Modestobacter italicus: one gene and its partner. Each later gene encodes a partner of the first gene's protein in a complex. Links are inferred from orthologs where the notes say so. Each region holds a gene or a part of one and is shown in the gene's direction. Other genes may lie near its edges.

What was found.
Region 2: the proteins of MODMU_RS02715 (region 1) and MODMU_RS19045 are in contact, whole or in part, in a cryo-EM structure (PDB 8Z1Y), measured with the Escherichia coli proteins. The link is inferred for Modestobacter italicus from one-to-one orthologs.

Annotation. Positions count from the first base shown.
Region 1 is NC_017955.1:562,580-570,631, forward strand. Bases 2,847-5,767 are described here. They hold MODMU_RS02715 (ABC transporter permease), read left to right. Parts: upstream 2,847-3,717; coding sequence 3,718-4,818; downstream 4,819-5,767. Other genes in these bases: MODMU_RS02710 (ABC transporter substrate-binding protein), read left to right, coding at 2,847-3,589; MODMU_RS02720 (ABC transporter permease), read left to right, coding at 4,820-5,767. Also shown: MODMU_RS29900 (TPM domain-containing protein), read left to right, coding at 1-1,753; more of MODMU_RS02710, read left to right, coding at 1,928-2,846; more of MODMU_RS02720, read left to right, coding at 5,768-5,854; MODMU_RS02725 (dipeptide ABC transporter ATP-binding protein), read left to right, coding at 5,851-7,539; MODMU_RS02730 (winged helix-turn-helix transcriptional regulator), read right to left, coding at 7,574-8,052. UniProt on the Escherichia coli protein: Part of the ABC transporter DppABCDF involved in dipeptide transport. Responsible for the translocation of the substrate across the membrane.
Region 2 is NC_017955.1:3,994,472-4,000,152, reverse strand. Bases 2,674-5,505 are described here. They hold MODMU_RS19045 (ABC transporter ATP-binding protein), read left to right. Parts: upstream 2,674-3,480; coding sequence 3,481-4,530; downstream 4,531-5,505. Other genes in these bases: MODMU_RS19040 (ABC transporter ATP-binding protein), read left to right, coding at 4,527-5,505; MODMU_RS19050 (ABC transporter permease), read left to right, coding at 2,674-3,478. Also shown: MODMU_RS19060 (ABC transporter substrate-binding protein), read left to right, coding at 1-1,555; MODMU_RS19055 (ABC transporter permease), read left to right, coding at 1,641-2,600; more of MODMU_RS19050, read left to right, coding at 2,597-2,673; more of MODMU_RS19040, read left to right, coding at 5,506-5,567; MODMU_RS19035 (M55 family metallopeptidase), read left to right, coding at 5,564-5,681. UniProt on the Escherichia coli protein: Part of the ABC transporter DppABCDF involved in dipeptide transport. Responsible for energy coupling to the transport system.

The DNA of each region.
Region 1 (8,052 bases):
CCCGCAGTCGGAGGCGGAGATCGACGAGTTCCTCACCTCCGACGTCGAGCCGGAGCTGTCGGCCGGCGACTGGGAGGGCGCGGTCGTCGCCGTCGCCGACGGGCTGGGCGGAGACGTCGGGCCCAGCGGGGACGACGGCTCCGGCGGTGGCGGAGCGGCGCTCGGGGTCATCGCGGCGATCGCCGTCGTGGGTGGCGGCGGCTACGTGCTGACCCGCAACCGCAGGCGGCGCAAGCAGGCCGCGGCCCAGCAGGTGGCCGCAGCCCGGGCCGCCGACCCGTTCCCGGACGAGACCACCGAGCAGCTGACCTTCCGGGCCAGCGGCGCCCTGCTGGAGGTCGACGAGGCGGTCCGCACCTCCTCGCTCGAGCTCGACTTCGCCCGCGCCCAGTACGGCGACGAGCCGGTCGCGGGGTTCGCGGAGGCCCTGGCGCAGTCGCAGTCGGAGATGCAGCAGGCGTTCACCCTCCGCCAGCAGCTGGACGACGAGATCCCCGAGGACGAGCCGACCAAGCGCCGGATGCTCGCGGAGGTGCTCCGGCTGACCGGTGCCGCCGACGCGCGGCTGGACGCCCAGGCCGCGGCGTTCGACCAGCTGCGCGACCTGGAGCGCACCGCACCGCAGGCGCTGGACCGGCTCACGCCGCAGGTGGCCGCCCTCCAGGCCCGGCTGCCGCAGGAGGAGCAGCGGCTGGCCGCGCTGCGCCAGCGGTTCGCCGACTCGGCCCTCGCGCCGGTCGCGGACAACGTCGCCCAGGCGCGGGCCCGGCTGGAGGCGGCCGCCGCCGAGGTCGAGGAGGCCCGCGGTCACGTCCAGGCCGGGCAGGCCGGGCAGGCGGTCGGCTCGCTGCGGGTCGCCGAGGACGCCGTCGCGCAGAGCGGCACGCTGCTCGACGGCATCGGCCGGCTGGCCGCCGACCTCGAGGCGGCGCCCACCCGGCTCGCCGCGGTCCGGGCCGAGACCGAGCAGGACCTCGCCGAGGCGCGCTCCCTGCTGGCCAGCACCCCCGGCGACCCCACCGGTCTCGGCCCCCTGGTGGCCCGCGCGGAGGCGGCGCTCGCCGCCACCGGTGCCGTGGCCGGCGGCCAGCGACCGGACCCGCTCGCGGTGGTGCGCCAGCTGGAGGAGGCCGACGGCGCCCTCGACCAGGCCCTCGCCGGCGCCCGTGACGCCGCCACCCAGGCCCGCCGGGCCACCGCGGCGCTGGACCAGACCGTGCTCACCGCCCGGTCGACGATCGACGCGGCGGCGGACTTCATCAGCACCCGGCGCGGCGCCATCGGTCCGGAGGCGCGCACCCGGCTCGCCGAGGCCCAGCGGCGGCTGGACGCCGCCGTCGCGAACGGTCCCGGGGACCCGGTCGGTGCCCTGCGCGACGCGCAGCAGGCGGCCACCCTGGCGCAGCAGGCCCTGGACCTGGCCCAGGCCGACGTGGACCAGTGGTCCAGCGGGCCGGGCGGCCCCGGCTACGGCGGCCCGGCGTACGGCGGCGGCCGCGGAGGCGGGTACGGCCGCGGGCCCGGGGTCGACCTGGGCAGCCTGGTGCTCGGCGGCATCCTGGCCGGCGGCTCCCGCGGCGGGTTCGGCGGCGGCAGCTTCGGTGGCGGTGGGTTCGGTGGCGGTGGGTTCGGTGGCGGCTTCGGTGGCGGGGGCCTCGGCGGTGGCGGCCGTGGCGGGGGTGGCCGTGGCGGCGGCGGCAGCTTCGGCGGGTCGGGCAGCCGGGGACGGCACGGTGGTGGCGGCCGCTTCTGAGCGGCCCGCACCACACCGGCGTCCGGCCGTGGTCACAACACGATCACAGCCTCATCCGCGCTTCTCACACCGTGGGACCGGTGTGTTAGTCATGGACTTCCGATGGCCACTGGCGGCTGCGGTGCTGCGCCACCGTGCGCCCGCAGGCCGCCTCCCACGAGATCGAGGTAGCGGATGAACTCCGTGTCCAGGAACGGCCGGCGCACGCTGGTCGCGACGGCAGGCATCACGGCGGCAGCGCTCGCGCTGGCCGCCTGCGGCGGCGGCAGCAGCGACGACGGCGACAGCGGCGGCGGCTCGGGCGGCGGCGGCAGCCTGACGATCGGCACCAGCGACAAGATCACCACGATCGACCCCGCCGGCGCCTACGACAACGGCTCGTTCGCGGTGATGAACCAGGTCTACCCGTTCCTGATGAACACGACGCCGGGCAACCCCGACGTCCAGCCGGACATCGCGGAGTCCGCCGAGTTCACCTCGCCGACCGACTTCACGGTCACGCTCAAGCCCGGTCTGACCTTCGTCAACGGCCACGACCTGACCTCCTCGGACGTCAAGTTCAGCTTCGACCGCATCCTGACGATCAACGACGAGAACGGCCCGGCCTCGCTGCTGGCCAACCTCGCCAGCGTCGAGGCGCCGGACGACACCACGGTCGTGTTCAAGCTCAAGGTCGGCAACGACCAGACCTTCGCGCAGATCCTGTCCACCAACGTGGGCCCGATCGTCGACGAGGAGGTGCTGTCGGCCGACGCGCTCACCCCGGACGCCGACATCGTCGCGGGCGAGTCCTTCGCCGGCCCGTACACGATCACCAACTACGACCAGAACAACCTGGTCTCCTACGAGGCGAACCCCGACTACCAGGGTGTCCTCGGCGCGCCGAAGACCGACACGGTCAACGTCAAGTACTACGCCGACGCCTCGAACCTGAAGCTGGACATCCAGGAGGGCAACATCGACGTCGCCTTCCGCAGCCTCTCGGCCACCGACATCGCCGACCTGCGCGGCAACGACAACGTGCAGGTGATCGACGGCCCCGGTGGGGAGATCCGCTACATCACCTTCAACTTCAACACCCAGCCCTTCGGCGCGACCACCCCGGAGGCCGACCCGGCCAAGGCGCTGGCCGTGCGCCAGGCGGTCGCCGACCTGATCGACCGGCAGGAGCTCGCCGACCAGGTCTACAAGGGCACCTACACCCCGCTGTACTCCTTCGTCCCCGAGGGCCTGACCGGCGCCATCACCCCGCTGAAGGACGCCTACGGCGACGGCAACGGTGGCCCGGACGTCGACAAGGCCAAGGAGCGGCTGGCCGCGGCCGGCGTGACCACGCCGATCGAGCTCAGCCTGCAGTACTCCAGCGACCACTACGGGCCGTCCTCGGGTGACGAGTACGCGCTGATCAAGGACCAGCTGGAGTCCAGCGGCCTGTTCACCGTGAACCTGCAGACCACCGAGTGGGTGCAGTACTCCAAGGACCGCGTCGCCGACGTCTACCCGGCCTACCAGCTCGGCTGGTTCCCGGACTTCTCCGACGCCGACAACTACCTGACGCCGTTCTTCCTGAACACCCCGGAGAGCACCGCGTTCCTGCAGAACCACTACCAGAACGACGCGGTGAACGCGCTCATCCAGCAGGAGGTGACGGCCACGGACCCGGCCGCCCGCCAGCAGCTCATCGAGCAGGTGCAGACGGAGGTCGCCAAGGACCTGGCCACCGTCCCCTACCTGCAGGGATCCCAGGTCGCCGTCGTCGGTACCGACGTCAGCGGCACGGAGGACACGCTGGACGCGTCCTTCAAGTTCCGCTACGGCGTCCTGTCCAAGGGCTGATCAGCCGCTGACCGGCTGATCGACACCGCACACGGCCCCGGGCGACCCGCACGACGCGGGTCGCCCGGGGCTCCGCACGTCCGGCCCTGCCGCACCGGCCGGGGAGCCGTACTGATGGACTGGGAGCGATGACCACGACCACGACGGAGCTGACCGCCGGCTCCACCGACCCCACGGGCGACGCCCCGGCGGAACGGACGCGCAGCGGTGGCGGCCTCGGCAGCTACCTGCTGATCCGCTTCCTGCTGATCTTCCCGACGATCTTCATCCTGGTGACGGCCGTCTTCTTCCTGATGCGGACCACCGGCGACCCGATCACCGCGGCTCTCGGTGGCCGGCTGCCGGCCGACCAGCTGGCCGAGCGCATCCGCGCCGCTGGCTACGACCGGCCGCTCATCTCCCAGTACTTCTCCTACCTCGGCGACATCGCGCACGGCGACTTCGGGACGACCCTGAGCGACCGCCGGCCGGTGCTGGACGTGCTCAAGACCTTCGGCGCGGCCACCCTCGAGCTCGTCTTCTACGCGCTGATCGTGGCGTTCATCGTCGGCATCCCGCTGGGCCTGCTGGCCGCCTACTTCCGGGACAAGTACCCCGACGCGGTCCTGCGGGTCTTCGCGATCCTCTGCTACGCCACCCCGGTGTTCTTCGCCGGGCTGGTCCTCAAGCTGGTCTTCTCGGTGTGGCTGGACTGGCTGCCCGTTGCCGGGCGGGCCTCCACCGGCACCGAGATCCAGTTCGCCACGATGGACAACCCGACCAACATCTACCTGCTCGACGCGATCCGCCTCGGTGACCCCGAGGCCGTCAAGGACGTGCTGCAGCACGCCGTCCTGCCGGCAATCGCGCTCGGCCTGCTGACCGCCGGCATCTTCCTGCGGCTGGTGCGCACCAACGTCATCGGCACCCTCGGCTCCGGGTACGTCGAGGCGGCCCGCTCCCGCGGGGTGTCCGAGTCCCGGCTGCTGCGCAAGCACGCCTACCGGCCGGCGCTCATCCCGATCATCACCGTCATCGGCCTGCAGATCGCCGTCCTGCTCGGCGGCGCGGTGCTGACCGAGACGACCTTCGAGTGGAAGGGCCTGGGCTTCCAGCTGTTCCAGTACCTCTCCGCCCGTGACTTCGTGGCGGTGCAGGGGATCGTCGCCCTGCTCGCGGTGATCGTCGCCGTCACCAACTTCATCGTCGACATCATCGCCGCGCTCATCGACCCCCGGGTGAGGTACTGAGATGGCCACCGCGACCACCGTGGACAGCCCGGTCCGGAAGCGGACCTGGCGCGGGCTGCCGCTGGTCAAGCAGGTCCGGCAGAGCGTCGGGCTGCAGCGCGGCATGCTGGTTGCCGGGCTGGTGCTGACCGGCGTCTTCGTGCTCACCGCCGTCTTCGCGCCGCTGCTGGCGCCGTACGAGTACGACCAGCTGCGCGACGCGAACGGCCCGTTCGGCTCCCAGGCGCGCCCCTCGGGCAACCACCTGCTCGGGACGACGGTCGGTGGGTACGACGTGCTCTCCCGGGTCATCTGGGGCACCCGGACCGCGCTGGCGGTCATCGTCATCGCCGTCCTGCTGTCCGTCGTCGCCGGCGTGCTGCTCGGCCTGGTGTCGGGCTACTTCGGCGGCTGGCTGGACCGGCTCCTGGTCGTGGTCTGCGACGCGGTCTACGCCTTCCCGTCGCTGCTGCTGGCCATCGTCGTGGCCATCGCCATCAGCGGCGGCCAGTCCAGCCTCATCGGGGGTGTGCTCGCGGCAGCCATCTCGATCACGGTCGTCTTCATCCCGCAGTACTTCCGGGTGGTCCGGGCCGAGACGGTCCGGATCAAGTCCGAGGCGTTCGTCGAGTCGGCCCGGGTGATCGGGGCCAGCAACTGGCGGATCATGGCCCGGCACGTGCTGCGCAACGCCACCCGCACGCTGCCGCTGATCCTCACCCTCAACGCCTCCGAGGCGATCCTCACCCTCGCCGGGCTGGGCTTCCTCGGCTTCGGCATCCAGCCCACCTCGGCGGCCGAGTGGGGCTACGACCTCAAGCAGTCCATCGCCGACGTCTCCAGCGGCATCTGGTGGACGTCGATCTTCCCGGGAGTCGCGATCGTGCTGACCGTGCTCGGCCTGACCCTCGTCGGGGAGAGCCTCAACGACCTGGCCGACCCGCGGCTGCGCAGCCGCCGGGCGGCCGCGGACGGACCGCCGCCGGCCGGCACCGTCGAGCCCGGTGGCGCGGTCGTCGCCACGGACATCGCCGTGGGCGGGGTGTGGGGCGGGTGAGCGCCGTCGTCGACATCACCGACCTGCAGATCTCCTTCGCCACCGACGCCGGCACCGTCGACGCCGTCTCCGGGGTCAGCCTCCAGGTGCAGGCCGGCGAGGTGCTGGCCATCGTCGGCGAGAGCGGCAGCGGTAAGACCGTGACCGCGCGCAGCATCCTCGGCCTGCTCCCGGAGACCGCCCGGGTGCGCGGTGCGGTGGTGCTGACCAGCAGGGACGGCGGCAGCTCCCAGGACGTCGTCCCGCTGCGCGGCGCGGCGCTGCGCGAGGTGCGCGGCGAGGACGCCGCGATGGTGTTCCAGGAGCCGTCGACCTCGCTCAACCCGGTCTACCCGGTCGGCTGGCAGATCATCGAGGGGCTGCGCGCGCACGGGAAGCTCAGCCGCAAGGAGGCCCGGGCCAAGGCGGTCGACGTGCTGCGCCGGGTCGGCATCCCCGACCCCGAGCACCGGATCGACCACTACCCGCACCAGTTCTCCGGCGGGCAGAAGCAGCGCATCGTCATCGCCCAGGCGCTCGTGCTCGACCCCGGCGTGATCATCGCCGACGAACCGACGACGGCGCTGGACGTGACCGTGCAGGCCGAGATCCTCGAGCTGCTGCGCCGCTGCCGGGACGACTTCGGCGCCGCGATCGTGCTGATCACCCACAACATGGGCGTGGTCGCCGACCTCGCCGACCGGGTGGCGGTCATGTACCAGGGCGAGATCGTCGAGCAGGCCGACGTCCGGACGCTGTTCAGCGCCCCGCAGGACCCCTACACCCAGCAGCTGCTGGCCGCCGTGCCGCGGCTGGGCCAGGGTGTCGCGCACACCCGGGAGCGGGCGGCCCGGCGGGCGCCGGGCTGGGCGGAGGTCGCACCGGTCGTCGAGGCCCGCGACCTGCGGATCGTGTACCCCGGGCGGCTCCGCCAGCCGGACTTCACCGCCGTGGACGGCGTCAGCTTCTCCATCCGCCCGGGCGAGGTCCTCGGCCTGGTCGGGGAGAGCGGCAGCGGCAAGACCACCATCGGCCGCGCGATGGCCGGGCTGACCAAGGTCACCGGTGGGTCGCTGCAGGTGCTGGGCGCGGAGATGAACGGCTTCAAGGAGCGCGCGTTCCGGCCGGTGCGCGAGCGGATCGGGTTCGTCTTCCAGGACCCGGCGTCCAGCTTCAACCCGCTGCTCACCATCGCCGACGCGGTCGCCGAGCCGCTCGTGGTGCACAAGCGCGCCAAGGACCCGCGCGCCGCCCGCGCCCGGGTCGACGAGCTGCTGGAGGCGGTCCAGCTGCCGAAGCACTTCGGCGACCGCTACCCGCACGAGCTGTCCGGCGGGCAGCGGCAGCGCGCCAGCCTGGCCCGCGGGCTGGCGCTGCAGCCGGAGCTGCTGATCGCCGACGAGCCCACCTCGGCCCTCGACGTCTCGGTGCAGGCCCGGGTGCTGGAGCTCTTCGACGAGCTGCAGAAGGAGCTGGGGTTCGCGGCGCTGTTCATCAGCCACGACCTCGCCGTCGTCGACCTGCTGGCCGACAAGATCGCCGTCCTCTACCGGGGCAAGCTGGTCGAGGAGGGCACCGGCGCGGAGGTGCTCGGGGCGCCGCAGCACTCCTACACCCAGCGGCTGCTCGCCTCGCTCCCGGTGCCCGACCCCGACGAGCAGGCCCGCCGCCGCACCGAGTGGAACGCCCTGCGCGCCACCGACTGACCACCGGGCCGGGGCCGCTGCGCCCCGGCCCGGCTCAGGCGGCCAGGTGGAAGGTGTCCGCGAAGCGGTCGAGCAGGTCGCCCCGTCCGCGCAGCACCTCGACCACGCCGGTCGCGATGGCCCGCTCCGGGGCGAGCTCGCCGGTCATCAGCCGGTGGATGCCCGGGCCCGCGGTGAAGGCGAGGTCGACCGGTCCGCTCCCGCCGGTCACGTCCAGGGTGGGGCCGTCCACCCGGATGAGCAGCTCGGCGGCCCCGAGCCGTGCCGCGTAGGCGGTTGCCGGCAGCTCCGCCGCCACCTGCGGCCGGAAGGCGGTGCGCAGCGAGATCGTCATCGCGTCGGGGGTGACGATCTGGTCCTCCCGCGGGTCGCCCAGGGCCTTGACCCCCCACGCGCCGAGCCCGAGCACGAGCGGCTCCAGCTCGCGGCCGTAGGGCGTCAGCTCGTAGACGACGACCCGCGAGCGCGGCGCCCGGCGGAGGACGCCGGCCGCCTGCAGCTCCTTGAGCCGCG
Region 2 (5,681 bases), 3.4 Mb from region 1 along the record:
AACACGGATCAGGTCGGTCGGGGTCGCGGCGGTCGCCGCGCTCGCGCTCACCGCGTGCGGGGGCGGGAGCTCCAGCGACTCCGGCGCCGCCGGCGGCGGCGCACCGACCGAGGGCGGCGACCTGACCATCGCCCGCCAGGCCGACATCCTCTCCATGGACAAGACCACCACGTTCGACAACAGCTCGATCTACGTGATGGAACAGATCATGGAGCCGCTGTTCATGGTCAGCCAGGACGGCACCGAGGTGGAGCCGTGGCTCGCGTCGGACTACACGATGAGCGACGACGAGCTGACCTACACGATCAAGCTCCGCGAGGGCGTGACGTTCTCCAACGGCGACCCGATGACGGCCGCAGACGTCAAGTTCTCCATCGACGAGGACACCAAGACCGGCGCCGACGGCTGGGGCTTCATCAACGCCGCGATCGACACGGTCGAGGCCACCGACGACAGCACGGTCACCATCAAGCTGAAGTACGCCTGGGCGCCGCTGCTGGCCGACCTGTCGCTGTTCAGCAACGCGATCATCCCCGAGAACTACGGCGGCAAGACGGCCGAGGAGTTCTACACCGCGCCGGTCGGCACCGGCCCGTTCGTGTGGAACGAGTGGAAGCAGGGCCAGTACGTCAAGGTCGACAAGAACCCCGACTACTGGGGTGACGGCCCGTACCTGGACAGCGTCACCTGGACCGTCGTGCCGGACGCCAACACCCGCAAGCTGCAGCTGCAGGGCGGCCAGATCGACATCGACGAGTTCCCGGACTGGTCCGGCTTCGGCTCGCTGAAGGACGCCCCCGGCATCACCGCCACGGCGTTCCCGTCGACCCGGATCGACTACGTCGCCTTCAACCAGCTGCGCGGGCCGTTCGAGGACGTGCACGTGCGCCGGGCGATCGCCTACGCCCTGGACCGCGAGGCCATGGTCAAGACCGTGCTCTTCGGCAACGGCGAGGCCGCGGACTCGCTGCTCTCCCCGGGGACGCCGTACTACGCCAAGAACCCCGACGCCCCGTCGTTCGACCTGGACAAGGCCAAGGAGGAGCTCGCCCAGTCCTCGCAGCCCAACGGGTTCTCCACCAGCATCCTGATCAACGCCGGTGACCCGAACCAGGTGTCGGTCGCGCAGATCATGCAGTCCCAGCTCAAGGAGCTCGGGATCGACCTGAAGATCAACTCGCTGGACGCGACCGCGGTGCGCGCCGCTCGCAACGCCCAGGACTTCGACATGATCATCCTCGGCTGGACGATGGACATCCCGGACCCCGACGAGTGGACGTCGTTCGCGGTGGACCCCGAGGGCGGCTCGAACTCGGCCTACACGAACTACAACAACCCCGAGGTCATCGCGCTGAACAAGCAGGCGCAGGCGGAGACCGACGAGGCCAAGCGGGCCGACCTGTACGAGCAGCTGCAGGCCAAGGTCGCCGACGACGCGTTCGCGGCCTACCTCTACTACTCGCCCTACGCCTACGCGATGAGCGACAAGGTGTCCGGCTTCGAGGTCACGCCGCTCGGCAACTACCACCTGGAGGACGTCTCCAAGTCCGAGTGACCGACGGCCCGGTGGTGGGCGGCGCAGACCGCGGCGCCCACCACCCGGGTCCACCCGACGCTCCAACCGACGAGGAGATGGGCGCGTGCTCGACCGTTTCCGGTTCATCCCGATCCGGCTGCTGCAGTCGATCCCGGTGGTCATCGGGGTCACGATCGTGGTGTTCTTCATGGTCCACCTGCTGCCGGGCAACCCGGCGCTGACCATCCTGGGCCAGACCGCGACCCCCGAGCGGGTGGCGGCGCTGAACGCCCAGCTGGGGCTGGACAAGCCCCTGTGGGACCAGTACTTCATCTTCCTGGGCCGCCTGCTGCACGGTGACCTGGGGGACAGCCTCACCTACCAGCGGCCGGTGTTCGACCTGGTCGCCCAGGCGGTGCCGATCACGCTGTCGCTGCTGGCGTTCGCGCTGGTGCTCTCGCTCGTGATCAGCATCCCGCTCGCCGCGCTCGCCGCGACGGCGCCGGGCCGGGTGCGCGACGTGCTGGTGCGGGTGTTCACCCTCATCGGCCAGGGCATGCCGCAGTTCTGGGTCGGCATCATGCTCATCCTGCTGCTCGCGGTGAAGGCCGGCGCCTTCCCGGTCGGCGGCTACGGCCAGACCCCCGCCGAGCACCCCTACTACCTGTTCCTGCCCGCGCTGACCCTGGCCATCGCCATGTCGCCGACGACGATCCGCAGCCTGCGGGCCTCGACGATCAACGTGCTGGGTGCCGACTACGTCGGGACGGCACGGTCCAAGGGCGCCGCCGGCGTCTCGCTGTTCCGCGGGCACGTGCTGCGCAACGCCGCCATCCCGACGGTCTCGATCATCGGCGTCAACCTCGGCTACCTGGTCGGTGGCTCGCTGGTGATCGAGAAGGTGTTCGCCGTCCCCGGCCTGGGCTCGCTGATGATCAACGCGATCTTCTCCCGCGACTTCCCGACCATCCAGGCCGTGGCGCTGTTCGTGGCGCTGTTCGTGATCGTCGTCGGGATCCTCACCGACGTCGTCTACACCCTCATCGACCCGCGGGTCGACCTGTCCAGCAAGGAGCGCGCATGACCACGGCGGCGGTGGCGACGGCCACCCGCGCGATGCGCCGGCCGGCCCGGTCGCGCTCGCTGAAGGCCTGGTACCGCAACGGCACCCTGGTGGCCGGCCTGGTCATCGTCGGGCTGCTGGTGCTGGCCGCGGTGCTCGCACCGCTGCTGACCCCCTACGACCCGATCGAGCAGGACCTGCAGAACGCGCTGCTCTCACCCAGCGCCGACCACTGGCTGGGCACCGACAAGTACGGCCGCGACGTGCTCACCCGGCTGCTCTACGGCGCCCGGGTCGACCTGCGGATCGGCTTCCTCGCCGTGCTCATCCCGTTCGTGGTCGGCTCGGTGCTCGGCGCGCTGGCCGGCTACTTCGGCGGCTGGTTCGACGCGATCGTCATGCGCGTCGTCGACGTCTTCTTCGCCTTCCCGTTCTACGTGCTGGTCATCGTGCTGGTGTTCGTGTTCGGCAGCGGCGAGAAGAGCATCTACCTGGCGATCGCCGCGGTCTCCTGGGTCGCCTACGCCAAGATCATGCGCGGCGAGCTGCTGGTCGCGAAGAAGCAGGACTACGTCGTCGCCGCCCGTCTCGGCGGCATGTCGCACAGCCGGATCCTGGTCCGGCACATCGCGCCGAACGTGATGTCCCAGGCGCTGATCTACGCGATGAGCGACATCGTCATGGACATCCTGGCGATCGTCACCCTGGGCTACCTCGGGCTGGGCATCGCGCCGCCGACCGCCGAGTGGGGCTCGATGATCCTCGACGGCCAGGAGTTCATCACCACCCAGTGGCTGCAGGCCACCATCCCCGGGCTGGCCGTCGTGGTCACCAGCCTCGGGCTCTCCCTGCTGGGGGACGGCCTGTCCGACCAGCTCTCCCCGGAGCGGAGGAAGTGACCGTGTCAGGTGCCACCGCCCAGACCGTCGCCCGGCGGGGCGCGCACGCGCCGATCCAGCCGGGCGTCCCGCTGCTGCGCGTGGAGGACCTCAGCATCGGCGTCCGGCCCTCCCGCGACCGGACCGTGTCGATCGTCGAGGGCGTCTCCTTCGACGTCGACCCGGGCCAGCGGATGGGCATCGTCGGCGAGTCCGGGTCGGGCAAGTCGCTGACCCTGCGGGCGATCGCCGGGCTGCTGCCGAAGCCGGTCGAGGTGCTCAGCGGACGGGTCGAGTACAACGGCGTCGACCTGCTGGCCATGCCGGCCAAGAAGCGCCGGATGCTGATGGGCCCGGAGATCGCGATGATCTTCCAGGAGCCGATGACGGCGCTGAACCCGGTGGTGCGGGTCGGTGACCAGATCGCCGAGGGCCCGCGCCGGCACCTCGGGCTGTCGGCCAAGGAGGCCGGCGAGCTCGCCGTGCAGATGATGGCCCGCACCGGCATCCCCGACCCGGTCCGCCGGGCCCGGGCCTACCCGCACGAGCTCTCCGGTGGGCTGCGCCAGCGGATCATGATCGCGATGGCCGTCTCGTGCGGTCCGCGGCTGCTGCTGTGCGACGAGCCGACCACCGCCCTGGACGTCACCGTCCAGCTGCAGGTGCTCCGGCTGCTGGAGAAGTTGTGCGACGACACCGGCACGTCGCTGGTCTTCGTCACCCACGACCTGGCCGTGGTGAACCAGACCTGCTCGGAGCTGGCGGTCATGTACGCCGGGCACATCGTGGAGTCCGGCCGGGTGAAGGACACCTTCCGCCAGCCGCGGCACCCGTACACCCGGGGGCTGCTGGAGTCCGCGCCGGACTTCGACCGGCCCGACCGGCTGCTGATCCCGATCCCGGGCTTCCCGCCCAACGTCTCCGACCGGCCCGAGGGCTGCCCCTTCGCGCCGCGCTGCGGCTACGTGCGCCCGCACTGCACCGAGGCGATGCCCCCGCTGGCCGAGGTGGTCCCCGGCCGGATGGCCGCCTGCTTCGAGAGCGACCGGCTGGACGACGAGGTGCTGGCATGACCGGGACGACGACCGGCAACGTGGAAGCGTCGGTGCTCCGGGTCAGCGCGCTGACCAAGGCGTACGGGCCCGGGACGTCGTTGCTCTCCCGGTTCGCCACCGGCCGGGCCGGCACCCTCAAGGCCCTGGACGGCGTCGACCTGCACGTCCGGCCCGGCGAGATCCTGGCCCTGGTCGGCGAGTCCGGCTCGGGCAAGTCGACGCTGGCCAAGATCCTGGTCGGCAGCACCAGCCCCACCAGCGGCGACGTCTCCATCGCCGGGGAGCCGGCGCCGGCCTCCCGGACCAAGGAGTCCTCGCGCCGGGTGCAGATGGTGTTCCAGGACCCGTACTCCTCGCTCAACCCGCGGATCCCGGTCGGCCGGATGCTGTCCGAGCTGCTGCTGCTGCACCGGATCGTGCCCCGCGCGGAGGTGCGGGCCGAGAGCGTGCGGCTGCTGAACCTGGTGGGCCTGGAGGAGGACGTCCTCACCGCCTACCCCAGCCAGTTCTCGGGCGGGCAGCGGCAGCGGCTGGCGATCGCCCGGGCGCTGGCCGTCCGGCCCGAGGTGCTCATCGCCGACGAGCCGGTGTCCGCCCTGGACGTCTCGGTGCAGGCGACCATCCTCGAGCTGTTCGCCACGCTGCGCACCGAGCTCGGGCTGTCGATCCTGTTCATCGCGCACAACCTGGCGGTCGTGCAGCACCTGGCCGACCGGGTCGCGGTGATGTACCTGGGCCGGATCGTCGAGGTGGCACCGACCGCGCAGCTGTTCACCGAGCCCCGGCACCCCTACACCCGGGCGCTGATCGACTCCATCCCGCGGATGACCGAGACCAGCGTCAACGACGGGTTCGAGGTCGACGGCGAGCCGCCGAGCCCCTACGACGTCCCGGCCGGTTGCCGGTTCCACCCGCGCTGCCCGCTGGCCAGCGAGGTCTGCCGTGAGAACGACCCCCCGCTGCTCGCCGTCGGCCCCGCGCACGAGAGCGCGTGCCTCAAGGCCGACGAGCTGGCGCTGATCCCCGTCCCCAACGTCCCGCTGGAGCAGCGATGAAGATCTGGATCTCGTTCGACATGGAGGGCGTCGCCGGCATCGTCGACTGGGACCAGTGCCGGCCCAGCGGCGGCGCCCGGTACGACGTCGGCTGCCAGCTGATGCTCGCCGAGG